Regions from separate parts of the Solibacillus sp. FSL K6-4121 genome, predicted to be linked through region 2. Evidence: riboswitches for the same ligand, from Rfam matches in the RefSeq annotation. Region 2 holds a riboswitch; each other region holds the start of a gene.
What was found. Region 2 has a riboswitch for preQ1 ahead of queF (preQ(1) synthase). Riboswitches for the same ligand answer to the same signal wherever they lie in the genome.
Positions count from the first base shown of each region.

Region 1: it holds a riboswitch for preQ1, as region 2 does, so the genes downstream of both, MHH95_RS06780 (QueT transporter family protein) here and queF (preQ(1) synthase) in region 2, are expected to answer to the same signal.
Region 3: it holds a riboswitch for preQ1, as region 2 does, so the genes downstream of both, queD (6-carboxytetrahydropterin synthase QueD) here and queF (preQ(1) synthase) in region 2, are expected to answer to the same signal.

Region 1 is NZ_JBBOCS010000001.1:1,322,369-1,335,524, forward strand. Features, by position in the region: gene MHH95_RS06745 (sulfate permease) at 17-250, opposite strand; gene trpA (tryptophan synthase subunit alpha) at 317-1,096, opposite strand; gene trpB (tryptophan synthase subunit beta) at 1,093-2,280, opposite strand; gene MHH95_RS06760 (phosphoribosylanthranilate isomerase) at 2,277-2,894, opposite strand; gene trpC (indole-3-glycerol phosphate synthase TrpC) at 2,891-3,685, opposite strand; gene trpD (anthranilate phosphoribosyltransferase) at 3,682-4,719, opposite strand; gene MHH95_RS06775 (metal ABC transporter ATP-binding protein) at 4,726-5,709, opposite strand; T-box leader at 5,770-5,977, opposite strand; gene MHH95_RS06780 (QueT transporter family protein) at 6,149-6,634, opposite strand; PreQ1 riboswitch class I at 6,641-6,685, opposite strand; gene MHH95_RS06785 (ABC transporter substrate-binding protein) at 6,978-7,994, shown strand; gene MHH95_RS06790 (ABC transporter permease) at 8,191-9,231, shown strand; gene MHH95_RS06795 (ABC transporter ATP-binding protein) at 9,224-10,018, shown strand; gene ilvA (threonine ammonia-lyase IlvA) at 10,099-11,361, opposite strand; gene MHH95_RS06805 (SDR family NAD(P)-dependent oxidoreductase) at 11,709-12,458, shown strand; gene MHH95_RS06810 (YjiH family protein) at 12,531-13,156, opposite strand, start outside.
Region 2 is NZ_JBBOCS010000001.1:1,053,276-1,059,388, forward strand. Features, by position in the region: gene MHH95_RS05335 (trimeric intracellular cation channel family protein) at 1-606, opposite strand, end outside; gene MHH95_RS05340 (DUF2294 domain-containing protein) at 875-1,219, shown strand; PreQ1 riboswitch class I at 1,306-1,352, shown strand; gene queF (preQ(1) synthase) at 1,475-1,975, shown strand; gene queC (7-cyano-7-deazaguanine synthase QueC) at 2,088-2,756, shown strand; gene MHH95_RS05355 (VUT family protein) at 2,756-3,319, shown strand; gene MHH95_RS05360 (general stress protein) at 3,647-4,096, opposite strand; gene MHH95_RS05365 (general stress protein) at 4,139-4,585, opposite strand; gene MHH95_RS05370 (DUF4179 domain-containing protein) at 4,846-5,925, opposite strand; gene MHH95_RS05375 (sigma-70 family RNA polymerase sigma factor) at 5,909-6,113, opposite strand, start outside.
Region 3 is NZ_JBBOCS010000001.1:792,311-805,466, reverse strand. Features, by position in the region: gene MHH95_RS04150 (S8 family serine peptidase) at 1-734, opposite strand, end outside; gene MHH95_RS04145 (M2 family metallopeptidase) at 1,113-2,705, opposite strand; PreQ1 riboswitch class I at 2,911-2,957, shown strand; gene queD (6-carboxytetrahydropterin synthase QueD) at 3,083-3,556, shown strand; gene queE (7-carboxy-7-deazaguanine synthase QueE) at 3,549-4,277, shown strand; gene MHH95_RS04130 (hypothetical protein) at 4,314-4,886, opposite strand; gene MHH95_RS04125 (organic hydroperoxide resistance protein) at 5,077-5,499, shown strand; gene MHH95_RS04120 (glycosyltransferase) at 5,988-7,199, shown strand; gene MHH95_RS04115 (HAD-IIB family hydrolase) at 7,165-7,902, shown strand; gene MHH95_RS04110 (CotD family spore coat protein) at 8,034-8,369, shown strand; gene MHH95_RS04105 (type III polyketide synthase) at 8,552-9,634, shown strand; gene MHH95_RS04100 (isoprenylcysteine carboxyl methyltransferase family protein) at 9,636-10,175, shown strand; gene MHH95_RS04095 (zinc-dependent alcohol dehydrogenase) at 10,312-11,451, shown strand; gene MHH95_RS04090 (peptidylprolyl isomerase) at 11,600-12,241, shown strand; gene MHH95_RS04085 (DUF2268 domain-containing protein) at 12,271-13,014, opposite strand; gene MHH95_RS04080 (hypothetical protein) at 13,117-13,156, shown strand, end outside.

The DNA.
Region 1 (13,156 bases), 270 kb from region 2:
ATGGGAACGCATCGAATTACCGAGCGTCCCCATTTTTTGTTGCTTTTCCACCTGTAAAAAAGCGTTTCATTAACGAAAGTCCTAAATTGAAAAGGAAAATAATAAGTGCTACACGGAAGAATGCGACAAAATATTGCCACGTCGTCGTACTCTCAATAAACAGCAAGGGCATGTTGTCGACTAAAGCATACGTAAAATAACCTGCAAGTGCGATGAAAAATACCCCAGCAAAAAAATCCTTTACACTCATTCATTGGCCTCCATCCGCTACTACTTAATAAGTAAACGATACCACAGGAAGGAAAGAGAAAGTAGACTAATTTATCGTAGCTTTTTTCGTCGCCTGTACGAGTGCTTCAATCGTTGCCCAGTCCTGCTCAACTAGTGCAGTAACAATTTTACTGCCAACAATTACGCCATCTGCAATCTCACCAAAACTCTTCACATGTTCGGTTGTTGAAATCCCGAATCCTGCTAACACCGGAATGTTGCTTGCTGCTTTCAAGTTTGCAAAGTGCCCGGCAAGTTCTGTAGCAAAGCTTGCACGTTCACCGGTAATACCATTTACCGTAACGGCATAAACGAAGCCTTCACTTGCAGTGGCTAATTTCTTAATACGTTCAGGAGGGCTCATTAATGACACGAGCTGAACAAGCGCAATGCCGTTTTCTTTTAAAGCGTCATGCAATAAAGCACTTTCTTCGTAAGGCATATCTGGTACAATTAGTCCTTGAACACCACCACGTTTTGCATCCTCTGCAAATGCCTCAATTCCATAAGCTAAAATCGGGTTTAAGTAAGTCATGACAACGAGTGGGATATGGATTTCCTGTGCAAAGCTTTGCAGTTCATCCAGTACTTTTTTCAATGTCGCACCGTGTGCAAGTGCACGTTCGCCGGCTTGTTCAATTGTTGGTCCATCTGCTACAGGATCTGTAAATGGAATTCCGACTTCAATTGCGGAAACTCCGATTTGCTGAAGCTTTAATATAGTAGGTTTTAACGTTTCAAGCCCGCCATCGCCTGCCATAATATAAGGAACAAATGCTTTATCCCCAGCTGCTAATACGTCTTCAAGCTGTTTTTGCAATGTCATTTCACGTCACCTCCAAGTTTATCCATTAATGTGTGAACATCTTTGTCCCCACGTCCTGATAAGCACACGACAATAATTTCATCTGCAGGACGGTCTTTGGCAAATTGTGCTGCATAGTAAACGGCATGGGCACTTTCCAATGCCGGCAAGATTCCTTCCGTTTCACATAACAGCTTCACACCTTCAAGTGCTTGTTCGTCTGTAACAGAAGGGTAGGATGCACGACCTGTTTCATGTAAATGACAATGCTCAGGACCAACACCTGGATAATCGAGCCCTGCCGAAATGGAATGTGCTTCTTGTACAAAACCATCTTTGTCTTGCAGTAAATACATGAAGGCACCATGTAGGACGCCTGTTTTCCCGACATGAATTGCTGCGGCATGTTTATCTGTATCTACACCCGAACCTGCAGCTTCAACCCCGTATAATGCAACATTTTGATCTTCTACAAACGGATAGAACATTCCAATCGCATTACTGCCGCCGCCAATACAAGCAATAACTGTATCCGGAAGACGTCCTTCCTGCTGTAAAATTTGGGCACGTGTTTCATCCCCAATAACGCGTTGGAAATCACGGACAATTGTAGGGAAGGGGTGCGGGCCAAGTGCTGAACCTAAAATGTAATGCGTATCTTCAATATGAGTAACCCAGTGACGCAATGCTTCATTCACCGCATCTTTTAATGTGGCAGAACCTTTTTCTACCGCAACAACTTTTGTCCCGAGCAGCTCCATACGGAAAACGTTCAGTTGCTGACGGCGTACATCTTCTGCCCCCATATAAACGATACATTCCATATCAAGCAAAGCACACGCAGTTGCCGTTGCGACCCCATGCTGACCTGCACCTGTTTCAGCAACAATTTTCTTCTTCCCCATACGTTTTGCTAAAAGTGCTTGGCCGATCGCATTATTTATTTTATGAGCGCCGGTATGATTTAAATCTTCACGTTTTAAATAGATTTTCGCACCGCCGATTTTTTTCGTTAAACGCTCCGCAAAATAAAGGGGAGTTTCCCGTCCGACATATTGCTTTAAATAATAGTCAAGTTCTTCCTTGAAAGAAGGGTCCTTTTTTGTTTCCTCATATGCAAGCTCCAATTCTTCAAGTGATGTCATCAATGTCTCAGGCACGAATTGACCGCCAAATCGTCCAAAGCGTCCTTTTACTGTCGTCATAAAATCAACTCTCCTTTTGCTATTTCAATAAAATTCGTAATCGCTGTCGAACTTTTTCGACCATCTACCTCTACACCACTTGAAACATCTACAGCAAATGGCTCGACCAGCATGATCGCCAGTCCTACATTTTCTCCATTTAAACCACCTGCTAAAATGACCTTATCCATCGGAATATTTACTTTATCCAAAAGCATCCAGTCAAATGATTCTCCACTACCTCCGCGGAAGTTTGTACCTGGTGCATCGAATAAATAGTAGTCGACATCATATGCTGCCGCTCGCTTAACGTCTTCTTCCCCACGAATCGAAAATGCCTTAATAGCTGGTAGGCCAATTTCCTGTATTTGCGCCTGCGTTTCATCCCCGTGATACTGGATATAGTCGAGCCCGACTTGATCGGCAATTTGTCGAATGACATCGTTCTGTTCATTTACAAAAACTCCAACCTTTTTTACCGTACTTGGAATACTCTTCGCCAGCTCGGTTGCTTCCTCTACTGTAATGCGTCGTTTACTGGGCGCAAACATAAATCCGATAAAATCTGCTCCAGCTTTTACCGCAACTTCGACATGTTCGATTTCTTTCAATCCGCAAATTTTTACTTTAGTCATCTCTTTTCGCCAACCTTCGCTATGATGTCGATTTGTAGTGCTTTAAGGGAATTCTTGACATTTCCGCTCACCATTAATGATTCACCAACTAAAACTCCTTTTGCGCCTGCATTCGCCACAAACTGCGCATCTTCAGCGTTCCAAATGCCACTTTCGCTAATAAATGCAATGGAAGAAGGGGGAAGATGCTGGGCAATTTCAGCGGTAGTTGTTAAGGAAACTTCAAATGTCTTTAAGTTACGATTATTAACTCCGACAATTTTCGCACCAATATTCAGTGCACGCTGTAACTCCTCCGTATCATGCACTTCTACAAGAACTTCCAACTGTTTTTCGGTTGCATATGTGTAAAGTGCCTTTAATTGTTCATCCGTTAATGCCGCCACGATCAATAAAATGACTGAGGCACCTGCAGCCTTTGCATAGTCAATCTGCACTTCATGAATCATGAAGTCTTTGCATAACACTGGAATATTCACTGCATTTGCTACCGCATGTAAATCTTCGAAGCTGCCTTTAAAAAATGCCTGCTCTGTTAATACGGAAATGCAGGCAGCCCCGGCTTCCTCATACTGTCTTGCCTGTTCAACAGGGTCGATATGTGTCGCAATATCACCTTTCGATGGTGAGGCGCGTTTCATTTCAGAAATGACCTGCAACGTACTGGCGGTAATTAATGTTTCATACAAAGAGGGACGTACCTTATCAATTGTTGGGAAGTTTGGTGCTGATGCAAGTAAAGCAGGTAATTCAAGCTCTTTTTGCGCTATAATTCGGTCTAAAATAGTCATATAATCGTTTCCTCCTGCATCACTTTTTTGTTATAGGCAACAACACTTTCTAGCTTTTCATATGCACGACCCGACAGGATGCTGTCCTTTGCCATGTCGATACCTTCTTTCATCGTGCTCGCTAAGCCATATGCAAAGAACCCAATGCCGGCATTTAACACGACTGTGTCGAAATATACACTTTGCTTTCCTTTTAATAAATCGCGCATAATTACTGCGTTTTCAGCAGGGGTGCCACCACGGATAGCCGATAGTGGCTGTGCAGTTAAACCTACATCTTCCGCACGAAGCTTAAATGGAATAATATCACCGTGGTCTAAAAGGACGAATGTATTCTCACCGTCCAATGATGCCTCATCCATTCCTTGTGCACCCGATACGACAATTGCGCGCTCACGGCCGAGCATGTGCAGCACTTCAGCATAATCAGTAGTAAAGTTAGGGCGGTTAATACCAACGAATTGAGTTTTCAAAGGTACAGGATTTGTTAAAGGTCCGACTAAATTAAAGATTGTCGGCTTTCCAAGTGATTGTCGAACTTCGCCGATTCGCTTTAGCTTTGGATGCATGTTCGGTGCATGCAAAAAGGCGATTCCGTGCTGTTTCAATAAATCTATCGTTTGTGCTGTATCCGGGAGTAGGGTAATGCCAAGTGCTTCTAAAACATCTGAGCTGCCTGAAGCGCTCGACACTTTCCGATTACCATGCTTCGCGACTAGAATGCCCCCGCCAGCTAACACGAAAGCGGCGGTCGTACTAATATTGAAGCTTTGGAGGCCGTCGCCACCTGTACCGCAATTATCGATATAAATACCTTCTGGTGCATCAACTGAGACGGCATGTGATTTCATGACAGAAGCGAGTCCGGCAACTTCATGTGCTGTTTCGCCTTTAATACTCATCGCTGTTAAAAAGGCAGCTATCTGTTCTTTCGGTGTCTGCTCATTAAAAATGAGTTGTGCAGCCTGCTGCATCTCTTTAAAAACTAAATGTTCTTTTCGGCCGATTTGTTCAATATATGGAGTTAAAGACATACATACTCATCCTTTCAATAGTGAGTGGAATGGGGCATCCTCACTCGTTTCTGTGTGAAGATGTGCAACATTTCCCTGAATCGTTATCGTATTATCGGGTGTCGTGAAATCGACTTGCCCGTTAAAGCCAATATAGCCGATTAATCCTTGTGCCGGCACAAGCTCCTTTACAACATCAATCGCATGCAACGTTGGGTTCAGTGATCCTTGTGTTGTTGTGGACAATTTGTGCACTGAATTTTCCACACTAAATGGTTCAATCGGCAATGCTTTGTTTGTAACTGAAATAGATCCGTCCCGCACTTGCATAAAGTTTGCCTGTGATGTACCTAGTACAGTGCAATCATCAAATTCGACATAATACATATATGGTGCAGCATAATCAATCCGCATTTTTCGATAAAGCGAAAGGGCATCCCCAGTAAATTGTGCGGCATAATGACCGCTTCGTTCTTTTTCGACATGGTTTAGGGTATACGATGTTTCTTCTGGTGATGTGCTTGTAAACAACTGCTCAATCAGTACATCAATATTTGGCTCCTCCTGCTCGGCTTCAATATTCGTATGGAAAACAGCAATCTCGTCTGTTAAATGATCGAAAATAACGAGTGTATCGTAAACATGAAACTGCAGTTCAGGCAATGGTTTTTGCAATGCATGAATATAGCCGATCCCCCCGCCCGTAAAAGGATATTCGGTATGTGATGATATGCGCGGCATTACTTGTTTAATCAATTGAATAAGCTCACCGTCATATGTGTACTCTCGATTGGATAGATGCGATTTATCAATAAGCTGCTGTCCGTTGCCGCTATAGGTTTTTCTTGGATTGACCCCGATGAAGGAATAGCGTCCATTACCCTCATATTTGGATGAGCTTTCTAAAAGAAACTTTCGTTCGCCCTTTAAACGTTGGAAAATGGAGATTGGTGTCAGTAGATCACCGTTCACTTTTTTCATTGATGTACGAAAACGTTGTTGAATTGCCATTCGACACACTCCTTTTAATTTTGGGAATAAAAAAAGTCCCCAGCAAAAGAATAAACTTTTGCTGAGGACGATCTGCACCGCGTTGCCACCTCGATTGAAGCTATAAAATAGCCTCCACTTAAACCTGATAACGGCAGGGTACCGTCCGCCGACTAATGCCGGCAGCTTTCATAAGGCCCATTCACATTTACCTTTTGACGTATTTTCACCAACCATACGCTCTCTGCACAAAATGGAAAATGCTACTCTTCTTATTCAACAATTTACTCAACTAAACTCTTCTCAACTGAAACGGTGGTCGCGCTCCCGCAACCTGCTACCGTAATGTAATATTTTGAATATGCTTATTCTAACATTGAAAATGAAAATGTCAAACAATTCTAAAAAAACTTCAACAAAAAACCCACCGGCTAATGACCCGTGGGTGAAACGATATATGTTAGATCAATTTTTTGAAATCAAGTCGTTTATTTAAAGTGTACATAATAGGTGCACCAACCGCTAAAACTACAAACTCCCCAAATGCTACAAATAACCATGTCTCCCAAAACGGAAAGTCCAACACTAGGTTAAGCTGTGCCGCAATGATAAACATTGTAAACGTAAAGAGTATCGTATTAATAACTAAACGTGCCCAAATGTTTTTTACAAACTTACAGACGAAAATAAAAACCCCAAGTGTAAGAATAGTATGTCCTACGCCAAAAATTAGGTCAATTGGACCAACAGATGACATAAGGAAATTTGAAAAAAATACACCCAATACAACACCTAGCATAAAACGAGGGTTGAAGGCGATTAGATGATTAAATATTTCGGCAATACGGAACTGTACTTGTCCAAAACTAATCGGGGCAACTAGCATAGTAATTGCAATATATAATGCTGCAATAATTGCACTCGTTGCAAGAAACTTTACTTTCATATTAAATTCCTCCTAGTTTTTTAACGTGGGATGGTTACGAACCACGCAAAGCAACTGCAATCATAGCAATATTGAAAAAGAAAGTAAAGAATTATAGAACTAATTTCCCTTCAAAGTTCAATAAATTGACAAATGATAAAATTTTGAATAATACAATTATAATTCAGTGGTTTAAAGCGCGAAATTAACATGAATGAATATGAGGAGATTTAATTTGAATTCTGAACATTCTAAATCTTATTGACTATCTGAAAATGAAGAGGTAATATAATTTTAATTCACACTTCATCCAAATGAAGTTCGTCGCTTTAAAGTGACAGAGAATAATAGGGGGATAAATTATATGACACGTAAATTAACGAAGCTTTCCTTTTTAGTATTTGGGCTTCTTTTACTTTTAGCAGCATGCGGTGGAGAAGAGCAAGATACTGCTACTAATGCTACAGCTAGTGACGGAGGAACAGAGTCTGCACAAACTGATGAAGCAAAAACATTTAAAATCGGAACAACTCAAATCGTAGAGCACCCATCATTAGATGCTGCAAAAGAAGGATTCAAAAAGGCGATTGAAGATGCAGGAATTAAAGCGGAATATGTGGATAACTCAGCTAATGGAGATAACAGTACAAACATGACAATTGCACAACAATTAGTAAGCGATAATGTAGACCTGATTTTTGCAAACTCAACACCATCTGCACAAGCGGCAAAAGGTGCAACTGCTGATATTCCAATTATCTTCACATCGGTAACCGATGCGGTAGGTGCGGAATTAATCGAATCAATGGCAACTCCAGGGGCAAACGTTACTGGAACAATTGATTTACATCCGGAAACAATGCCAAAAACAATGGCGTTTTTAAAAGAACTCGGTGTAAAAAATGTCGGGATGGTTTATAACGCTGGAGAGCAAAATTCAGTAGCCCAAATTTCAACTGCTAAAGAATTAGCAGCAAAAGAAGGTATTACAATTGTAGAAGCATCTGCTTCAACATCAGCGGAAGTAAAACAAGCAACTGAATCATTATTAGGTAAAGTAGAAGCGTATTACATCATTACAGATAACACAGTTGTAAATGCATTAGAATCAGTTATCGATGTAGCAAATGCAAACAAATTACCATTAATCGTTGGTGAATTGGACTCTGTAGCACGTGGCGGGTTAGCAGCATACGGTTTTAATTACTACGATATCGGTTATGAAGCAGGGCAAATGGCAGCTCAAATTTTATTGGAAGGGAAATCTCCTTCTGAAATTCCGGCAGCATACCCAGCAAACTTAAAATTAGTCATCAATAAAGCGGCTGCAGAAAATTTAGGCTTAGAAGTTAAACCTGAGTGGGAAGCAGAAGTACAATAATTTGAATGCTGGTAAATAGCCAGGAGTAAATATTCGCGCTTGTGCCCTCAAAGAAGGTCTGCCTAAAGTCATCGTAATGAAATCCAAGGCTAATATTCTAGAGGGTCCTAGCGCGAATTAACGTTTAACTACTTTTTAATGGATACTCATAAGCTCGCAAGGTGCAGTGGATAAAAATTATAGGAGATGATTCGAGATGTTTACAGCTTTGTTTGGGTCGGTAGAGCAAGGAATCATCTATGCAATTATGGCACTGGGTGTTTATTTAACATTCCGGGTGCTGGATTTTCCGGATTTAACGGTTGATGGAAGCTTTGTAACGGGTGCAGGTACGGCCGCAATGATGATTGTACTTGGCTATAATCCGATACTCGCAACATTGGTCGCAACAGTTGCTGGATTTATTGCTGGATGTATGACAGGAATTTTACACACTAAAGGGAAAATCAATCCGCTGCTTGCAGGGATTTTAATGATGATCGCGCTTTATTCTATTAATCTTCGCATTATGGGATTAAGCTCCGATACGGGTGTAACAAGACCAAATATTCCACTCTTAAATTCAGAAACAATTTTTACAGTATTTAATAATTTTTGGGCAAGTTTAGGCATTGATTCAGTCATCTCAAATGCTTTAAAGTCAATGGGTATGACAACGGTGCCAACAACTTGGGGTATTTTAGCCGTTATGCTTGTTGTGACGATTATTATTAAGCTTATCGTTGACTGGTTCTTAAAAACGGAAGTCGGTTTGGCGATTCGTGCAACAGGGGACAACAAACGGATGATTCGCAGTTTTTCGGCAAATACTGATTCATTAGTTATTTTAGGGTTAGGTATTTCAAACGGTATGGTTGCACTGTCCGGGGCATTAATTGCGCAATATACAAAATTTGCGGATGTTGGATTAGGTATCGGGATGATTGTTGTCGGTTTGGCCTCTGTTATTATAGGGGAAGCTATTTTTGGTGCTAAATCGATTGTACGCGTAACCTTCGCTGTTATTGCCGGGGCAATAATTTACCGTATGATTTACGCTTTAGCGTTGCGTGTAAAATGGCTGGATTCAGGTGATATGAAATTAATAACAGCATTTATCGTTATTTTGGCATTAGTAATTCCGCAAATCGTTAATAAGTATAAAGAAAAGAAACGTAAGGCAAAACGTTTGGAAGAACGAATGGCACTACAAAAGGCAAAATTAAAAGTTGAGCAGGGAGGGAATGGCCTTGCTTAAATTGGATAGTATCAATAAAGTGTTTAACGAAGGAACACCCGATGAGAAAATGGCATTGGATAATATTAATTTGCACTTAGCACCTGGCGATTTTGTCACAATAATTGGAAGTAATGGTGCAGGAAAATCGACAATGATGAATATGATTTCCGGGGCCCTAACACCCGACTTTGGATCCGTCATTATTAATGGCAATGATTTAACACGTTTACCTGAACATAAGCGGGCGGTACATATTGGCCGTGTGTTCCAGGATCCAATGGCTGGTACAGCACCTACAATGACGATTGAAGAAAATTTGGCGATTGCCTATTCACGCAATGCCAAACGCACACTTCGGTTCGGTGTAGATAAAAAACGCCGTGAATTTTTCAAATCCTCATTAGAAAAATTGCACCTGAATTTAGAAAACCGTCTAAATGCAAAGGTAGGTCTATTATCTGGTGGTGAACGCCAAGCATTAAGTCTATTAATGGCTACCTTTACGAAGCCTTCCATTTTGCTACTCGATGAACATACAGCAGCACTGGACCCATCACGTGCAGAGCTTATTACAAAGCTGACAAAAGAGTTGGTGGAAGAAAGTAAGCTGACAACGCTTATGGTTACGCATAATATGCAGCAGGCGTTGGACTTAGGCAATCGCTTAATTATGATGGACAAAGGGCAGATTATCCTGGAAGTAGGGGAAGATCGAAAACCGGCACTAACGATTCCGGATTTAATGACCGAATTCGAGCATATCCGCGGAGAAAAAATGAATTCAGATCGCGCGCTATTAGGCTAAATTAAAATCCCGACAATCATTGTGGTAATGACTGTCGGGATTTTTTATATAGATGGAATGAAAAAGGTTTTAGCCAGGAGCTACACAAGCAGTGCAAACAATGTACTGTCCTTATTGACCTCTTTATATTCAAAACCATTGGCCAACATGCGCTCGATTAAACCGGCGCGGTCATCAGGGTGGGCAAGTTCAATCCCTACTAATGCCGGACCACTCTCTTTATTGTTTTTCTTCGTATATTCAAAAGTTGTAATATCATCATTCGGCCCAAGCACTTCGGCCAAAAATTGTCTTAGCGCCCCGGAACGTTGTGGGAAGCTAACGATGAAGTAATGTAATAGTCCTTCGTAAATAAGCGAGCGTTCTTTAATTTCCTGCATCCGTCCGATGTCGTTATTTCCACCTGAAATAATGATAACAACGGATTTCCCCCGGATTTGTTCCGCATAAAAATCAAGAGCTGCAACTGACAAAGCTCCAGCTGGTTCGGCTATAATTGCATGCTTATTATATAAGTCTAAAATCGTAGTACACACTTTTCCTTCTGGAACAGTAATAATATCGTCCAAATAATGCTTACATACTTCATACGTTTCCTGCCCGACACATTTAACAGCAGCACCATCGACAAATTTATCAATCCAGTCGAGAGCAATAGGCTCCTTATTTTCAAAGGCAGACTTCATACTTGCTGCACCGGCAGGCTCTACGCCAATGATTTTACTTGTAGGTGATAAGTTTTTAATGTAGGCGGATACGCCGGACATTAAACCGCCGCCACCTATGCTGCCGAAAATATAGTCAATCGGTTCCTCGATATCATTCATAATTTCGACGGCTACAGTTCCTTGACCCGCCATGACGTCAACATCATCAAATGGGTGGATGAAAATACGGTTCTCTTCTTCACAATAAGCTACTGCGCTTTCCGCTGAGTCATCGAATGTATCACCGGCTAACACAATTTCAACAAAGTTCCGGCCAAACATACGAACCTGATCGATCTTTTGTTTTGGTGTTGTTTTTGGCATGAAAATGGTTGCTTGAATTTCAAGCTTTGCACAGGCATAAGCAACACCTTGTGCATGATTCCCAGCGCTTGCACATACGACACCAGAAGCACGGGCCTCATTTTCGATTTTCTTAATTTTATAATAGGCACCGCGTAATTTAAAGGACCGAACATGCTGTAGGTCTTCACGCTTAAAATAAATTTTTGCACCATACTTTTCGGATAAATATTCATTTAATTGCAGCGGGGTATGCACGACTACATCTTTTAAAAAATGATGGGCAATCAATACATTTTCAACTGCAATTGTTTTAGGTTGAGCAACTTCCATTTTCATGTGACCTCCGTAATCAGTTTAAAGATTACATCATTCTATCATAAATTTGTGCTTATGAGACCTAAAAAGTCAGTAAATTTAGAAAGTTCTTAAATTATTCATAATGAAAGCGTTTTATTGAAGAAAATAATTTATTTCATACTACCTTAATAAAGAAAGTTGCATATCTGTTTAGCAAATCGGATAGCCTTATGAAGAATTGTCAGAACCCGTATTTACCGTTTTATTGTTTATGTAAAGAAGTGAAGGGGTAAAAAATACAATGCTATGGCAGTGGAATTTTGTTTTATAGTAAATCAATTTTTTACAAGTTCCAAGAACATATCTAGGAGGAATTAAATATGACTAAAACAGCTATTATTACAGGTGGGGGAAGCGGATTAGGTCAATCGACAGCTATCCGTATGGCCCAAGAAGGTATAAATATTGCAGTAGTGGATGTAAGCGAAAAAGGCGGAAATGAAACCGTCGAAAAAGTAAAAGCACTTGGCGTTGATGCTATTTTTATAAAAGCAGATGTTTCAAAAGCAGAGGAAGTAAAAAAATATGTAGACGAAACAATGCAGAAATTCGGTTCTATCGATTACTTCTTCAATAATGCGGGGATTTCGGGAAGCGGGAAATATTATTTAGATACAACAATCGAAGAAATTGAACAGATTGTTGGTATCAATTTGTTAGGTGCATTATACGGGGTACGTTATGTAGCAGAAGTGATGCTGAAAAATGGTGGAGGTTCAATTGTGAATACAGCCTCAAGTGCTGGTGTCATTGGACAGGACTCCGTTGTCACATATTCAGCAACGAAACATGGAATCATTGGTTTAACGAAGAGTATGGTAGCAGAGTATGCAAAGGACGGTTTACGTGTCAATGCCATTGCACCGGGGCCAACTGAAACACCAATGGTAAAAACATTTTTTGAAGCAAATCCGCAAATGAAGGAAAATGCAACAAGTGGAATTCCACAAAAACGCTTAGGGACACCTGAGGAAGTGGCAGAGCTCGTAACTTTCCTATTAACATCAAAAGCAGAATATATTAATGGGGAAGTTATCCGTATTGATGGTGGATTCACTAGCACAAAATAAAATATGAAAAGGGCTGCTCGAAATGTCAGAGGAAAATCTGATCTTTCGGCAGCCCTTTATTTTTTGTTCGATTTAGAATAGTAAATGTGCGATTGCCGCAATAATCGGAATCGAAATAATTGTACGGATTAGGAAGATAACGAATAAATCCCAAATCTTTAATGGAAGCTTCGTACCTAAGATTAATCCACCGACTTCCGACATGTAAATCAATTGCGTAACAGATACCGTTGCAATGAAGAAACGTGTCATTTCCGATTCAATGCCTGCGCCTAAAATTGAAGGTAATAGCATATCAGCAAAACCGACAATCATTGTTTGTGCGGCTTCACTTGCTTCTGGAATTTGAAGAAGTGCTAAAATAGGCTCAAACGGCATTCCTAAAATACGGAAGAAGCTTGTAAATTCAGCTAAAACTAATGCAATTGTTGCAAATGCCATAATAATAGGTGTTACCGCAAACCACATTTCCAATACATTCACAAACCCGTTCTTCACCATTTTACCTAAGTTGCGGTTTGAATTCGCTTTATTTAATGCATTGTGTAAGCCGTATGAAAATACATTAAAGCCCTCTTGTACATCTTCACGATTGGCAGGTACTTCACTACCGTCAATTAACGTATCCGCTTTTTGCTTAAGCGGGTAAATACGTGGCATAATAAATGCTAAAATTAATCCACAAATAATTACAGAAG
Region 2 (6,113 bases):
GCTATTTTCCTCAGAATGACACGGTAGAGGAAGCCGCCACTTATAGTGAATGGCTGACAAACGTATGGTAACTACAATAACAACGATGAGTGTAAGTGCTAGAGGTGAGCTCCAGCCTAGCCAAATAGAGAGGGCACATAGAATCGTTAATATCGCGTGAATTTCTTCCTTCAATGCAAGTGGTTTTCGACCAGCGATCACATCCCGCATGACTCCACCGCCGACACCTGTAAATAGGGCGGCCAAAATCATCACACCTAAATCATTGGAATAAACTTCACTCGCCAGCATGGCACCTTGAAGTGCAAAGGAAGCAAGCCCAATTGAATCGAAAAGCATTCCCCACCTTCTCCAATGATCAATCCATTTTAGTGGAATTAATACGATGATAATTAATGTTATGAACACTGTTAAAATAGTGGATTGCTCCCACAGTTCAGTAGCAGGAATCCCTATAATTACATTTCGAATCAGCCCTCCTCCAAACGCTGTAATAAAACCTAAAGCAAATACACCTATAAATGAAAATCTCGCTTCAAGCGCGACAAAAGCCCCTGTTGCTGCGTATGAAATAATCCCGATAAAATGAAGAACAATCCATGACATCTTTATATAACCTCCTTTAAAATACAAAAAACTCCACCACAAGACGTCTTTTAAAAAGACCTTGTAGTGGAGTAATAAATTAGCAATACCTACTAACGAATCAATCCATTTTATAAAATGCAAATAGCGTTCCAACAAAACAATTATTGGAATTCCATTTATTTCTTTTATTATACTATTTTGTTTTAAAAGAACAAGATAGAGAGAGAAGGGTTTATTTTTTTAAAAGTTATATTGTATAGTTTGAATAAACTAGGGGGTTGTACAAATGGGGAAGAAGGAAACCGTTTTTAATGAAATCGTACGAAAAGTACGTAAAGAGCTATATGGAAAAGGACCGGATAGAATTTATACGCATTTCGTGGAGAATATGGCTGTCACGACGATGTACGGCATTTTGACACCTACTGAAAAATTTATTATTCAATCAGAAGAAGGAAAAAAGGTTATTCACAATGCGAGAACCCAAATGATTCAGGAAATTTATAAGCAACAGGTTCCCGAAGGATTGGAGGAGCTCGTCGATTCAAAACTGCTTCATTTATTTTCGGATATTAAGGTGGAAGAGGATATGGCTGTATCGGTTTTTATATTTGAAAAGCCAATTGTGTAGGGGAGTAGATACCATATTTTCAATTATTTCTTTACAATGGACTTTATTTCTAATAGAATGAGGGAAGATTAAAATACCTGAGTTGTTCAGGAGAGGTTCATAGCTGATACCCTCTATAAAAAACTATGGATACATGCATATTATGCCATGTCCATATCGGACGTGGCTTTTTTTTATTGCATCCGGTAGTTTTTTATTGATGATACGCTTACCCCTCCTTTGGATACTTTGGTATGAATGAAGGAGGGGCTTTTCATGTCTAGTAGACACGAAAAAGATGGTTTAGAGGATTTAACGTTATTAGGAAATCAAAATGTAAAATATGCTTTTGAGTATGCACCAGAAGTGTTGGAGTCTGTTGATAATATGCATGTTGGCCGCGATTATTTTGTGAAATTCAATTGTCCGGAGTTTACAAGTCTTTGCCCAATTACACAGCAGCCGGACTTTGCGACGATGTATATTTCGTATATCCCGGATCAAAAAATCGTGGAGAGTAAATCATTAAAATTATATTTATTTAGTTTCCGTAATCATGGCGATTTCCATGAAGACTGCGTGAATATTATTATGAACGATTTAATCAAGCTGTTAGACCCGCGCTATATAGAAGTGTGGGGTAAATTTACGCCGCGTGGAGGCATTTCGATTGATCCTTGGTGCAATTACGGGCGTCCGGGCACGAAATATGAGGAAATTGCCAACTACCGTTTAATGAACCATGATTTATATCCAGAAAAAATCGACAACCGTTAAAAATTAAATAGACCTTGCAGGTGAAAGAGGTTATTAGCGACCCTCTATAAAAAACTAAGATTAAACAGCACATAATCTTAGTGCTGTTTTTTCGTTTAAAAGGAGCAAAAAGATGAAGGATGGAAAAGCACTCGTCGTATTTAGCGGCGGACAGGATAGTACAACATGTCTGTTTTGGGCATTGAAAAATTTCAAAGCAGTGGAAGTAGTAACCTTTGATTACGGACAACGGCATGCATTGGAAATTGAATGCGCTAAAAAGATTGCCGAAGAACAAAATGTACGACACCATATTTTAAATATGGAGTTACTGAATCAGCTCGCACCAAATGCCTTAACACGTGATGATATTCCAGTGGAAGAAGGGGAAGAGGGCGGATTGCCATCAACCTTTGTACCGGGGCGCAACCTATTGTTTTTATCATTTGCCGGTGTGTTGGCAAGCCAAATTGGCGCGAAGCATATTGTCACAGGTGTATGCGAAACGGATTTCAGCGGTTATCCGGACTGTCGCGATATCTTTATAAAATCGTTGAATGTGACACTGAATTTATCAATGGATAGCTCCTTTGTAATTCATACACCGCTTATGTGGATTGATAAAGCTGAAACATGGGCATTAGCCGATGAGCTTGGCGCATTTGAGTATGTAAGAGAGAAAACACTGACATGTTATAACGGCATTATTGCGGATGGATGCGGGGATTGCCCAGCATGTAAGCTGCGATTACAAGGGATGGAAACGTATTTACACTCGAAGGAAACAGGAGAAGTAGTATGATTAGAATTTTATTTTATTTAGTATCTATTGTGACCGCTAACGTTGTAACAGCACGTTTTGCACCGCTTGAATTGGGAATGTTTATTATACCGATGGGTTCATTTTTAATTGGTGCGACATTTATTTTCCGGGATTTAGTGCAAAATAAATTTGGTCGTAAAAAAACATATGGGTTCATCTTACTGGCTTTAGTTTTATCTGCAACTGTATCGTTCTCATTAGGAGATACGTTAATTATTGTAGCTGCATCTGCACTATCTTTTTTAGTTGCTGAAACGGCCGATACAGAAATTTACACACGTTTAAAATTACCGATGGCGTGGCGTGTGTTCTATAGTGGAATTGTTGGAGGATTTTTGGATTCCATCGTGTTCGTTGTTGTTGGGCTAAGTCCTTTAGGAGCAGGTTTTATACCTTGGGCAGCCGTTCCAGCAGCAATTGTGGGGCAAATAATTGTAAAAACAGTAATGCAAATGGTAGGCGCTATGATTTTAAGTCAAGGGCTTGCTTATAACGATCGACGTCTAGCGAAAGCAGCTATAACAACAGTAAGTAAAGGTTAAGATTTTAACAAATGCCATTCCCAATGAATAGTGGGTGGCTTTTTACGGGTTTCACTAAAAAATAAGCGGAGAATTTACCATTATTTGCATGCTGACCTTAGTTTTAAGAAGAAATAAGGGTAGTTTTTTCCGTTATTCAGAGAAAAATTAACTTTTTTCGTGTTTTGGAGCGCAATAAGCGGAATTTCTTCCTTTATTTTTGCAGTTTTTAGGATTTAAATGATAATAAGGGAAATTTATTCCCTTAATTCAATATGAATACAGAAAACAAGGCTGCATTAAAAGTCAATTTGACTTCCAACACAGCCTTCTTCCTATAAGCTTCTTTTATACTAGTGGACCTTTTGTATCCTCGTCCACAATGACTAAAATCTTACCAGCTTTAAATTCCTCGTCATAACGTTCTGCTTCCTCTGCGGAAATACCCATTCCTACAAAGGCACCTGCCAATCCGCCAATACTACCGCCAGCAGCTAATCCTGTCAGCCCTGTAGCGATTGGTCCAGCAGCTACAATAGGACCTACTCCTGGAATAGCCAGAGCTCCAAGTCCTAAAAGGATACCACCAATGCCACCTAAAGCGCCGCCAGCAGCTAGACCTGCAGCGGCACCGCCTGCAACATCAGCACCTGTTTCAGTGGAAACATGATCTATATCAGTTTTGCTTTTACTAATAATTGAAATATCCTCCGAGCGGTAACCTTGTCGTTTCAAATCCTCGATTGCGGCGATTGCCTCTTGTTCTGTATCATAATATCCAACAGTATGCTTTGCCATGTCTTTCATCCCCCTCGGCTGTATATATTCAATAATAATTAATTATAAAATTGGGCCTCGTAAATCTTCGTCTACAATAACTAAAATTTTGCCGGATTCTACATAACCGCTATAACGGTTTGCTTCATCTTCTGGAATCCCCATACCAATAAGAGCTCCAGCTAAACCACCGACACCTGCACCAGCAGCTGCTCCTGTTAAACCGGCTACAATCGGACCTGCTGCCACGATTGGTCCAATTCCTGGTATTGCTAATGCACCTAGTCCGGCAAGTACGCCGCCAACACCGCCTACTACTCCGCCGGCAGCTGCTCCTGTAGCAGCTCCTTCTGCAACAGCACCCGTTTCATCTGAAATTGTATCTACATCTGAGCTATTTTTACTTACAACTGAAATATCTTCTGAACGATAGCCTTGACGTTTTAAATCTTCAATTTTCATGATTGCCTCTTCTTCAGTATCATAATAACCTACAATATGTTTTGCCATTTTTATCATCCTCTCAATAGTTTCTTGCACAGTGTAAAAATACCCCTGTGGAAAATTAATAAACATCATGGAATACGTTTTGATAGAATTTCATGTCGTTAGCGCTTAGAAAAAATTAGTGATGGGAGGGGGATTAACCAGCTAATTTAAAGGATTTCAAATGGAAGGGAGATGAATTAATTTCCATTAGTTCAATATAAAAAACCTCCCTAATTTACTAGTTGATTAGGGAGAAAAAAGTTTGGTTGAACTGCACAATTTTACCGTTTAATGTTAATGGTGATTTCCTCAAGTTCTACGGTTTTCTTAGGAGCATTACTGCTGTGATCACGGTATAGCACACCGTTTTCAAGTACTTTATCTGCTGCCAGTAACTCGAAGTATGGGTTAAATGTCAAAGTTTTTGCATCAGAATGAAGCTTTTCGTATGTGAACATATAAGACATATCATGACTACCGCTTCCGGCACCACCATTCATTTTTGTTTCATACGTATTGCCTAAATCATCCGTTACATGGAAGCCACTACTTATAAAGGGCCACTCATCCAAAATGGTTTGGTCTTTTATAATTGAGTTAAAGTTCACAATAAAGGATAGCGGAGTATACGTAACCTTCTCTAAATGAAGAATTAAATCTTCATCGGTCGCTTCTTTATCTACAATTTGTGTGACATTATCCGTTGCTTTTGCATAAAAGTCGAATTGCGTTTCTAACTGTACAAAATCCTTTTTATCTGTACTTGTCATACTACTCATATGAAATGTAAAATCGCCCTCCTCTAGTGAAGCATCCAATTGAAGCACGGCCTTCGTTAAACCCGCATACTGATTTTCACCAGTTTTTTTAAGCGTATGGTCTACAAAAGGGAGGGCATGGCGTTTGCCGTTAACTTCAATGGAGCCTGCCAGCATTGGTGTTTCTCCTAAATCTTGCTCGGTTTCGATGAAATAGGTAACAAAAAGGGACTTACTATCAAATAAAATTTCGTTTACCGTAATGCTATTTCCGCCACTTTCGGCTGTTAGATGATGCTGTTCTGCTAATTCGTCATAGCCTGTAAGCATTTCTCTATCGGAAAAAAGTTTAAGTATACTGTTCAGAATCGGAATCTCCTGGGCGAATGCAGTGTACGATAAACCGACGATAGACGCCGAGGCAATTCCTAGGGATAGACAGGCAGCTGAAATGCTTTTCATCCATTTTTTCGTCTTTTTTTTGGAAATACGGTTTTTCATCTCTTTTTTAAACTGGGCGTTTTCAAATTCTGTTACATCCATCTCTTCATACTCAGTTATATTGATGTCAATATCGTTGAACTGCTTATATAGATTTTTCAATTGAAATTCCTCCCCACGCTTTTTTCAACTTTTTCTTCCCGTGATAAAGCCTGTTATCAACAGCCGATTTCGTCATCTGCAACTGATGGGCAATTTCCTCTGTATTCAAATCGAGTAAGTATTTCATAACGAAAATTTTCTGATCGGCAGGCTTTAAGGATGAAAGGATTTCCTGTATTTCTTCGTAC
Region 3 (13,156 bases), 260 kb from region 2:
AAGTTTTTACCACCTTTATAAATTCCGGCAAATTCCGGGTGATCTGCATCAATACCCGTATCTAGTACTGCTACTTTAACTCCTTGTCCTTCAATACCTTCGTTCCATAGCTGTTCGATGCCAAGGAAGGAATTACTTGTATTCATATAAGCTTCTAATGTTTCTTCCTTAATAAGCTCCGATGATTTCATGTTTTGATCTTCTGATGCATAAACCGTCGCATCAGGCTCAATCAGTGTGATTCCGTCTACTGAAAGCAGTTTCGGAAGATCATTTGCTTTAATAGTTGCTGCGAAACCGTTTAAAACCGTATCAAACGTATACCCTTGAGTCATCTGTACGTTTTTGACAGCTAACTCTTTTTTTACTTTTGCTTGCTGGGCTTTTACATTTGAACGAACTTCATTTGCTCTAGCATTGGAGAATTTTTTGCCTTTAACTTGGCTCATCCCTTGCTCTAGTGCAACAGGCTTTTCAGATAAATGAACAATAACTGCAATATCCTGATTGCCCGATACATTTTGTAAGCTTTCGTGAAGAGTTGGACCATCTTTAGACAAGCTTAGCTGTTCAGCAATAGCCGCCTTTAGTTGAATCGTGCTTTCACTTTGATTATTCTGCTTGAATGATTTTAGTTCTTCAGCATTCACACTCGAGAATGGCAACAATAAAGAAAGCACCATAACGAAGGCTAGAACACTACTAAAGAACTTCGTAAACTTAAACTTACTCAAATCTCATTTCCCCTTCACCTTTAATTTTCATACTTTTCAGTTTAGTATGACATTTCCAATTTATCACAGGTAAACCAATTCGAATATCGAAATTTTTAAATATTCTAAAATATTGATAATTAGTATCAGATATTCAAAAATATGTTAAATCTATCTACCTATGAAATTAATGAAAAAGTAGAACTTTTTGCATTAAATAAGAATATCTTCACCTAAGTAAAGTAGAGAATAAGTTTAGAAAAATCATAAAGAACGATTAAATTATTTTTTTAAAATAATAATAAGGTTCGCTTTATACTTTAAAACTTCAAATTATTTCATTAGAAATAGAAAAAGGATAGTTTAGACCATATAGTCCCAACTACCCTTTTTCACTTATTAACTTTTTATTTGTGTTTTACAATAAATCTCTACAAAGTGAGAGGGGTTTAAACTTTCCCCCGTTATATTACGTATTTTATCATTCCAGTTATAGAGTGCGGCTGGTTTAAAAAATTGATTGATAAGAACTTCCCCCGTTTCTTTTGTGAAAAATTCCGGAGATACCTCTGTTTCGATATGACGAAGTAGCTGTGCAGCCATTAATTCCCCTAGAAGATAGTTGTGGTAATAAACTGGTGCAAGTGAAAAGTGAATCTTTGCTGCCCAATCTGGATTATCTGTTGAATCCGGGGGTGTGACAAGCTGAATTTTATGGACAATTTTCCACCATAAAGCGTTTAAATTCTGATCAGGATTTTCATATAGTTCTCTTTCAAAAAGAACAAAGGTCACAATCCATCTTACGGCGATTAGCATTTGTAACTGCAGAAACTTTTCTAGTTCAGGAGAGAGCGCATTTACAGTTTCTTCATCTACTTGTAGGAATCGTTTTAACCAGCGGGGATCTTTTCCCATTTTCCCGAATAGCATCGCAATCGACTCTGTTGTTAAAATATGACTTTCAGAGCGTAATAGGAATGGGAGGTTAGAGTCTATATACTTATAATAAGCTGCATGGCCGAATTCATGAAGGTTTGTTTCCATCCAATACGTATCCGCCACTATGCTACAAAGGACACGAATGTCGCCTTCACGGTTCATATCTATACAAAAAGCAGTTGGATTTTTATTATCACCAGGGAATAAATCGCTTTTTGCATATAAGTCGTTAATTTCGATACCCATTGATTTGAACGTATCGGTAGTAAGTTCTAAAATATCTTTCCCATTATAGAAAGAGTCTGTGTTTGTTAACTCAGATGGAGGTGCTTCTTGGAAAAAGGGGTCAATATAATGCCATGGCCGTATATCCTCTGGCGTAATACCAAATTTAACTGACAATTGTTCATCAAGCTCTCTTTTCATCGAGCGGTAAGCTTCATCTGATTGAAGAATGAGGTCGTTAAAAATAGCAAATACCTCATCGCGGTCAAGTTCTTGAAGAGCAAAGCTCATGTGATGATGATTCTCATAACCGAGCATTTGCGCAGCTTCATTGCGTTTTTTTACGAGCTCAAGCAACCCTTTTTCCACAACTTTTCCAACTTCTTTACTAGCAAACCATACTTTTTTGCGTAATTCCTGGTCATCGCTATACATTAATATTTCCCGAATTTCGTTCGCAGAATACGTTTTCCCATCCACCTCAGGGGAGTAAGTGTTAAATAATAAATTTAATTCAGAACTTCTTTTTGATATATCAGCAATTACTTCTTCGGGAAGTTGGTTGGCTTCCATTCCATATAATAAAAGTTGAAGCTGACGTTTTTCAGTCTCCGTAATATTTTCCATTGCTAAAAATTGCTTTGTTTTCTCATAGGTATCTTTTGAAGAGAATAAAAGATTGTATTGTGTGTCAGCTTCACTCAATTTATCTGCCCACATAGGGTCTCCGGTTGTTTGAGCCATCCATGCTGCTTCAGTCGCAGCATTGTGCAATACTTGCATTTGATTATTGAAATCATTTAGAAAAGTTTGTAATGTCTCCATAAATCGCTACCTTCCTCAATAAAGTATCCTGCAATTTTTACAATATTAATAATTCGGTAAAGATATGCTAACACCTTTAAAAATTGAATAAATTATTGGAAAGTATTGTTTGAAAATACAATTTAATGTTTTTTATGGAATAATAAATTTGAAATTTCCTAATACTTTATATAGAATGTCCTTATAAAAGAATGCCCGGAATTGAACGGGAGAGGTTCATAGCTTATACCCTCTATAAAAAACTATGGAAACATGACAACTTGCCATGTCCATAAAGGACGTGGCTTTTTCTGTTTTTACATATGTTTTAATAGAATGAATCATAGTGCCTCTCTTGAAATGTGTCGGGAAGATTTTCAGGGAGGAGTTTTTAATACATGACTAATTTTAGAATTGTTGAAAAGCTACAAAAAATTGATGAAGATATCCAGAGTAATCAATTAAAATATCATTCAAAACGTGTTCTCATTAGCAAAGAATTTACGTTTGATGCAGCTCATCATTTACACAACTATGAGGGCAAATGTAAAAACTTACACGGTCATACGTATCGTGCAGTCTTAGGATTGAGTGGTTATACCGATGAACGAGGAATTGTAATTGATTTTGGTGACATCAAGGAGATTTGGAAACAAAAAATAGAGATTTATTTAGATCATCACTATTTAAATGAGACTTTGCCACCGATGAATACGACTGCAGAAAATATTGTCGTCTGGATTTTTGAAAAGTTGAATGAAGCCTTGCTTGATGAACATCGATTTCAAGGGGCACGAGTAGAATTTATTAAGCTATATGAAACTCCAACAAGCTATGCTGAAGCAAGAAGGGAGTGGATGGAAATTGAGTAAAGTCCCGGTTTTAGAGATTTTTGGTCCGACGATACAAGGAGAAGGAATGGTGGTTGGTCAGAAGACTATGTTTGTACGCACAGCTGGCTGTGATTATTCTTGTTCTTGGTGTGACTCATCTTTTACATGGGACGGCAGTGGCAAACACCTTATTGTTCAAATGACAGCAGAAGAGATTTGGTCAGAGTTAAAACACCTTGGGGGAAACGGCTTTTCATTTGTCACAATTTCAGGAGGAAATCCTGCACTTCTGCGTAATTTGGAATCGCTTGTTAAAGTTTTAAAAGAGAATAACATAAAGATTGGCGTTGAGACACAGGGAAGTAAGTGGCAAGATTGGTTGTATGAAGTAGATGAATTAACAATTTCACCTAAGCCCCCTAGTTCCAACATGGTGACCGACTTTTCTATGCTTTCTTATATTTTGGAAAAGCTTAGAGATAAAAACAGCAATCAGAGTATCTCTCTTAAAATTGTGGTCTTTAATGAAGAAGATTATGCCTATGCTAAACAAGTACACCTTCAATTTCCGAATACTCCTTTTTATCTTCAAGTTGGAAATGATGATATTACATCTAATAATACATCAGGATTGGTTGAGCATTTATTGGAAAAATACGAACAGTTAATCGATAAAGTAATGATGGATACAGAATTAAAAAATGTGAAGGTATTACCCCAGCTGCATACCCTTATCTGGGGAAATAAAAGAGGTGTTTAGCAAGAGAAGAGCTCGGTCATACCGGCTCTTCTTTTGCTATTTTTCTTGTTTTTTACTTTCCTCATATTTCTTCATATACTCTTGATATTCTTTCTCTACATCTGAAGTTGCTGGAAGAAAGGGTTCGTTACTCGAATCGATACGTTTCCCATACCTAATCATTTGATAAATAATCATACCGTTATTAGGCTTGCCGTTAAACGTAACCATTGGGACTATATCAAACAGTACATAATAAAAGGCATAAAAAACAAAACGATCCCAAAATGTTTTGTATTCTTCTGCCCAGCCATTGGCAATTAAAAAGTTGATTGTAAGACCTAAGAAGAGATTAATTAGAATAGGGCCTGAATAAATACAAATATAGGAAAACTTGCTTTCATATTTCAACTCATCATACGAAAACCAACTATAAATATGATAGTTTTTACGAATATCAAACATCCCAAGTTTCATAAATCTTGGTCCAGATCCGATTGTTAATCTTGGTTCTTTTACACCAAAAAGCCAACTTACAATTATATAGCCCATTTCCCGAAGAAATACAACAACAGGCAATATAATAAATGCAGAAATGATAAGTGAGATAAGGTCAGATATTCCGAACATAATATTCTATACCCTCCCCATAAATACTTATATGTTGTTACCCCTCACTAATTATCCAAAACATAAGCAAGCGCTCTCTTTCATCACTCCTGATTCAACAATCCATAAATAAAAGAAATAATAAATGCATAAAAAAAGAAAAAGAGGGTAGAGATACGTTGTAATCAAAATGGAGAGGTGTTGAAGTGTAATGACTGAAAAATTATTTACTTCTACTGCAACAGCATCTGGGGGTAGGGAAGGGAAAGTACAATCTGAAGATGGAGTAATCCATTTCGATACAGCAATGCCAGGTACGCCACGCGCAAAGAAGATTGAAAATGCAACAAATCCGGAACAATTATTTGCAGCTGGGTATGCCGCTTGTTTTGATAGTGCTCTCCAATCAACAGCAAGTAAAGCCCGTATCAAGTTTACCTCTGAAGTGACAGCTAATGTTAGTCTGTTAAAGGACGAACAGGATCAAGGTTTTAAACTTGGCGTTGTTTTACAAGTTAAAGGGACAGGTATTGAGCGTGAAAAATTAGAAGAGCTTGTGTATAAAGCACATGAAGTATGTCCTTATTCAAAAGCCACTAGAAAGAATATCGAGGTAACGCTGGAAGTTATTTAAATAGCTAGCTATTCTGTAGGTGCAATGCTCAGAATAGCTTTTTTTAATTCTAAAATTCTTTTACACTTCTTAAAAAATATTCTTTAAATAATTGTTCTTCTTAACCTATTACTTAAAAGGATTTTAAGATAATAAATACGCTTTTAGTACTTTTATGTGAATATTTAGTTTAATGATAAGTGATTTAGGGAATAGAATAAGCGACTCTAAATTTCTGACAAATGTTCCTAATAAATAGAGGGGCGCTTTTTTAGGTGTGGAAAAGTTGATTAAACATAAAACCATATTCTATTAGAGTACTTGCTAGATAGAGTTAGGATACTTTTGTACAAAAGTAGGAATCAAGCGAAGCTTAAAGAATTGAAAATCAGCCTAGCTAAAAACAGTATTCTTATGGAAGTAACCGTCATTTCATTGAATAACAGCAAGACGGCAGTAAAGTATTACAGCTCAGATTTGCTGCTTAAGAACGAAAGGATGCGATTCATTTGAAGCAAAAAATACTATTTATTTCTGATCATGGCGATCCTTTAATTCCGCTTGGAAGTAAACAGGCAGGCGGACAGAATAATTATGTGAAACATTTAGCATTGCAGCTTGATGAACTTGGGTACAGTGTAGATATTGTTACCCATTGGAGCAATGAACAAAAGCCGGCTGTTGAACAGCTGGGAGAGCGTAGTAAAGTCTACAGATTTGCTGGAGGTCAAAAAGGCTTTGTTGATAAGCAGCAGATGTTTGCTATTCTGCCTAGTATTTATGAAGAAATGAAAGAGACATTAGATCTAAGCAGCTATGACGTTGTTCATACTCATTACTGGTTATCCGGTGTACTCGCATATTATCTTCAAAAAGAATATTCTTTCTACTGGTGCCACACAAATCATTCACTTGCAATTGCAAAAGAGCAAGGTACAGGATTTATTGATCAAAAGCGCAAGCATTTTGAAAAGATAATTATGCAAAAAGCCGATGTTGTCCTCGCTACAACTCCAAACGAGAAAAAACAAATTGAAGTCTTCACAAAACATGTAAGCGAAGTATCTGTTGTGCCGGTGGGAGTATCACCGGTTTATTTAGCGGCATCAGAAGATACGAAACAATTTACATTTCCATATTATTTTTATGCGGGGCGACTTGAAACATCAAAAGGAATTTTTGATCTTTTAAATGCATTCCGACATATGTTAAAAAAGAACGATGTACCAGATAATGTGAAGCTACTTATTGCAGGGGGCTGTCCAGAATCGGTTGATTTAAAGAATTTTAGTCCAAAAAGCGAAAAGCTAAAAGAAGCAATAAAAGGGATGGAAGACCGCGTACTATTCCTCGGCCCAAAAACCGAGAAACAGTTAAAAAGTCTTTATGCAGGTGCATTAGTTACGATTATGCCGTCTCATTATGAATCTTTTGGTATGGTAGCAGCAGAAGCTCAGGCATGTGGCTGTCCGGTAATTGCGACACATGTGGGTGGATTAAAAGACGTTGTTAAATCAGGCGTAACAGGATTCCATATTCCAAAAGCCAATATGCAAAAGTTAAGTGAAAGCATGGTCTATTTCTTAAAGAATTCTCAACAGATATTAAAAATGCGTCGAGATGCTAAGGAATATGCAAAAAGAGAATTTAACTGGACTCTTATTTCCCGTAAAGTGAAGGAGCTGTATGAACGTAAAAATGCCTACGTATCCTTACCTTAAACCTCATATTTTAGCTACAGATTTAGATAATACAATTGTTAGTGAAAAGGTGCCCCACAAAGAGCTGTGGGAAACGTTAGCACTAGAAAATACATCTCTTATATATATTACAGGAAGATATAAACAGTCGGCGATTGATTTAATTGAGCGCGAACAACTGCCAAAGCCAGATATTTTAGTGTGTGATGTTGGGGCTTCTATTTATGTTGGACCAACATATGAACTTGATGAGGAGTGGGCCCGCAATATTAAGCAAAATGACTTTGAACAGGTTAAAACAATAGCCACTTCTATTGGAATTGCACAACAGCCTATAAATACACATTGGCGTCTTGCTTATTTTGCAGAGAGTAAGCAAGTTCAAATACTTAAAAAATCCGTCCAACAGCTTAATTTGGCAGTGGATATTGTATTTAGCAGTGACAAAGATGTAGATATACTACCTGCTAATATTAATAAAGGGTCTGCCCTCACATATATACTTAATAAGTGTCAATATAAAGGAAAGGTTGTTGTGGCTGGTGATTCTGAAAATGACCTCAGCTTATTCAAACTCGGCTATCCAGCCATTGCAGTGGGAAATGCTTGCGAGGCTATTTTAAAGCTACCAGAATCACAGCATATCCATTTTGCTACTGAACATGCAGCAGCTGGCGTTAAGGAAGTATGGACTAAAATTTACGGTCCATTATCTGTAGATTAAACATTAGACGACAAGCATTTAAGTATCTCCCATTAAAAAATTCTTTTGAACTATAGGCAATTAAATAGGTACCAATGGAATCCTTTCATACGTTAGTAAAGAAACATCAACATTATGGAAGGAGGATATAATTGGTTAATAGAAACTGGTTTGAATCATTTGATGAGGAAAGAGTTCAAGCGTTTCAAAATTATGGGCAAGAATTACCGGTCCAAACAGCGCCAACACAATTTGGATCACCACAAATGTCACCTACAAGACAATATGTTCAAAGAAATGTAACGAATATGGTGGTACCACATGTTCATCCATCTCATTTAACAACGGTTAACCAACAATACATTAATAATCAACATTATTTCCCACATACAGAATCCGTAAGACATGAATGCTATGAAACACATACAATGTGTGGAACGCCATTTAGACCGGGTGGCTGCGGTTGTTCAAAACGCAGAGGTTGGTAATAATATTTACTTCAAGAGTGAATGTCGTATAAACATTTGATGCTTATTATAAAACATATAATAGCACCGTCCGAAGGGATAGTGCTATTATTTTCAGTTTTATAAATTCCACCATATTCTGTATATTTTTTTAAATTTATAAATACATTGAAAGAAAATAACTCATATAAGGAGAAATTATTATTCCAAAAATCGCTTCAGTTAGTTCATATAAACCGCCATTCACGTTAGCTCAATCTAATATTGAGCAACTAACGAAAGAGCTTTTTCAACATAAGATTTCAAGACTAGATCGATTATTAAAGGTTTTTGAAAATGGTGAAATAAAGACACGTAATTTCTGTGTTCCACCAGATTGGTATCGAGAAGAACATACTTTTGAAGAACGTAATGAGCTTTATATTCAGTTAGCTACAGAATATAGTGTGGAAGTAATTAAGAAATGTTTAACAAATCGATCGTTTTTAAAAGAGGATATCTCTACTGAAGATATCGATGCCATATTCTTTATTAGTAGTACAGGCATTTCTACGCCAAGTATAGAGGCACGAGTAATGAATATCCTCCCTTTTTCAAATCAGCTTGTTAGAATCCCAATATGGGGATTAGGTTGTGCTGGTGGAGCATCTGGGATTAGTAGAGCGTTTGATTACTGCAAAGCTTATCCAGATGCAAAAGTGCTCGTAGTTTGTGTGGAACTATGCAGTCTCACATTCCAAAAGGAAGACTATTCAAAAAGTAATTTAGTAGGAGCATCGTTATTTGCAGATGGTGCTGCTTGTGCTCTCGTAGGTGGGGATAATGTAGAGTTTGGACAGGATATATCAGTCCCTCATATTATTGGACGAGGTTCCAAATGGATGCCGGATTCTGAAGATGTAATGGGTTGGGATGTTAAAAATAGTGGGTTACATGTAGTATTTTCCAAAAACATACCCGTTATTATTTCAAAATGGCTAGGTCCGTTTATTCATGAGTTTTTAAATAATCATGATGTATTACCTGAACAAATTGTTAATTTTGTTGCACATCCTGGTGGGAAAAAAGTTTTGCAAGCATATGAAGAAGCGCTTCAGCTCACATCAGCGCATACAAATGTTTCACGTGAAATATTACAGGCAAATGGAAACATGTCATCACCAACGGTACTTTATGTGTTAGAGGAATATATGCTAAAGAAAAATAAGCAAAACACACTGGGTCTCTTAGTAGCTCTAGGTCCTGGCTTTAGTGGAGAAGTAGTTTTATTAGAATGGAGGGAGTAAACTGTTTTTTTATTTAGTACTAGCTTTTATTATTATACAAAGATTAGTAGAACTGCTTATAGCAAAAAGAAATGAAAAATCCATGTTGGCGAAGGGGGCATATGAGGTTGGTGCTTCCCATTATCCATTCATGATTTTACTCCACGTGAGTTTCTTTGTAAGCCTTATAGTAGAAGTAATCTACTTTACGGGACAACTTACACCACAGTATATTTTATTATTCATCTTTTTGTTACTACAATTACTAAGAGTATGGTGTTTAGCGTCTCTAGGTCCATTTTGGAACACAAAAATTATAATCTTACCTGGAGCAAATGTTGTTGTTAAAGGTCCCTATTCATATATTAGACATCCAAATTACTTAGTTGTCTGTTTGGAAATAGCTGTAATTCCTCTCATGTTCCAAGCATATTTTACAGCAATCTGTTTTACTATTTTAAATTTAATAATTCTCTCCATCCGTATTCCTTTAGAGGAAAAAGCTTTAAAAGAAGTAACAGACTATGCTTCACCATTAAACCAAAATTTAAAAAACCGGTAACAATCAAGCACTAATTCTTCACAGAATTAGTGCATTTTTAATTTTATGTCTAATTTTTTAACATCAGGGTAAATAACTTACAGATTGACTTTATTGAAGTTCAAATCTAATACTTTATCCAACAGGAGGGGTCTTTTTGAAAGCAGTAACGTACCAAGGTGCCAAAAAAGTAGAAGTAAAAGAAGTTCCTGATGCAAAAATTGAAAAGCCAGATGACATTATTGTACGTATTACCTCTACGGCAATATGCGGATCAGATCTCCATATTTATCGTGGGGCAATCCCAACGAGAGAAGATTTTGTTATTGGACATGAACCGATGGGAATCGTGGAAGAAGTCGGACCTGATGTGACGAAAGTAAAAAAAGGAGACCGGGTTGTTATCCCTTTTAATGTTGCATGCGGTGAATGCTTCTACTGCCAAAATCAGTTGGAAAGCCAATGTGACAATGCCAATGAAAATCCAGCTATTGATTCGGGTGCCTATTTTGGCTATACAGAGCGCTACGGCAATTTCCCAGGTGGACAGGCGGAATACCTCCGTGTACCGTACGGAAACTTCATACCATTTAAAGTACCAGACAACTGTGAACTAGAAGATGAGGCATTACTGTTTATATCGGATGTATTGCCGACTGCCTATTGGAGTGTAGAGCATGCAGGAGTGAAAAAGGGCGATACAGTTATTGTATTAGGTTCAGGACCGATTGGATTAATGGTACAAAAATTTGCGTGGATGAAAGGTGCGAAACGTGTATTAGTAGTAGATCCTCTTTCATATCGTCTAGACCATGCGAAAAAAACAAATAATGTTGAAATATTTAACTTTGATGATTTTGATGATGTTGGAAATCACCTTCATGAAATTACACATGGAGGAGCAGATGTAGTAATTGACTGTGTAGGAATGGATGGTAAAATGTCGCTAGTAGAGAAGGCACAGCAAAAACTGAAATTGCAAGGCGGAACATTGAGTGCGATTGATGTAGGGATAAAAGCTGTTAGAAAGTTTGGTACAATTCAGCTGACAGGTGTATATGGTTCAAAGTACAACATGTTCCCATTAGGCAATATATTTGAGCGCAATGTAACGGTGAAGATGGGCCAAGCACCTGCAATTCATTATAGTCCTATGCTGTATGAAATGGTTGCTGAAGGAAAGATTGATCCAACAGAGATTATTACGCATAAAGTGCCATTATCTGAAGCTAGTGAAGCCTATCAAAAGTTCCACGATCACGAAGATCAAAGCATTAAGTTTATATTAAAACCTTAAATAAAGCGCGCTCTAATTGATGAATCACCTAATTGTTGATATAGCAATGATTAGGTGATTTTTATATAAAAACTATATACGAGTTGATGCTCTTTTTCATAATTCCATAGTATGATGGAAGTATATTGGAAAAGGAGTGAGTAAGTTAATGAAGAAATTTTATTGGATGTTTTTTATGGCCATTTTAATGCTAGGGTTAGCTGCATGTGGTACTGAAACCACAGATAATACCGAGCAAGGAAGCGCGGAAGACTACACAGCTGCTATAACAGAAAATCCAATCGTGACAATTACGATGGAAAATGATGAAAAAATTGTTATTGAATTAGAGCCGAAAACTGCACCAAATACTGTGGCTAACTTTATTTCTCTTGTAGAAGAAGGATTTTATGATGGACTTATTTTTCATCGGGTTATTCCAGGATTTATGGTACAAGGTGGAGACCCAGACGGAACAGGTATGGGAGGCCCCGACTATTCAATTAAAGGGGAGTTTTCATCAAATGGATTTGAAAATACACTGACACATGAGCGTGGTGTTTTATCAATGGCTCGTACACAACAGCCGGATTCAGCAGGTTCTCAGTTCTTTATTATGGTTGAGGCGGCATCTCATTTAGATGGCGATTATGCATCTTTTGGTAAAGTCATTGAAGGAATGGAAGTTGTCGATAAAATCGTTGCAGTTGAGCGGGATGGTAGCGATAAACCTAAAGAAGATCAAATAATGAAAACTGTAGAAGTAGATACGAAAGGCTTTGATTATCCAGAGCCAGTTATACAAAAATAGGAAAGAAGTGACCGGTTAATTTTAGTCGGTCACTTCTTTTGAAATTTAGCGGCAGCAATTAAGTATTCAGAAGGTAATATTAATAGTTGATTGATATCATGAAATCCCTCGTTTTCTTGAAAGGCTTCTACAATTCGATAACCTATACAGTAGCCAATCCAAGGCGGTAGGTTTAAAGCCATATCTCCAAACAAATAAGCTCTATGTTCATGTAATCCCCGTATATGCAGGGCAGGAGCAAAATGGGAATTCCAATAGCTAATGGCTTCTTCCATAGAATAACGCTTCGTCCATGAACTTATAGCGTACTCCCCAAATAAGCTTTCAACTGCATGCTCCGCCAACCCTTCCATAATTACAGAATCAAGTAATGTAGGAGGTTCTGAAATGAAGCGTCGCCTACAAATGTGGTGATATTCATGCGCAAGTAAGGCATGTAGCTCCTTTATCGTAATCCTTGATGAAATAAATAAACAAATACCGAATGGGTAGGCGACGCCATTTTTTACAAAGCCATTTTTAATGGGCAAAATAGCAATGGGTACATCCGGTCCATCCCATGCAAGCATAAGTTGTTCAAGTAATCTCTCAGCGATGTGCCAAACATCTAATGTTAAGGGCAATTCGCCATTTTGAAGAAGACCTTGTTGTAACAACTCAAATTGAACAGCCTCGGGTGGTTGCTGAGGAAAAATGGACTGTACAGAGTGATAGGCAAGTTGTTCGCGTTGATCGTTTTTTTCAAATAACATTTTTGTATCGAGAATTGGCATGATGTCCTCCTTTTTCTTTTAGTGTATGACTTAGACGATAGGCTCGTATGTGCTTAAAGCCTGAACATATAGTAGAAAAAAGTATGGAAGGGAGGTACACTGATGAATCCACAAGATGCATATAATTTATGCTGTCAATATC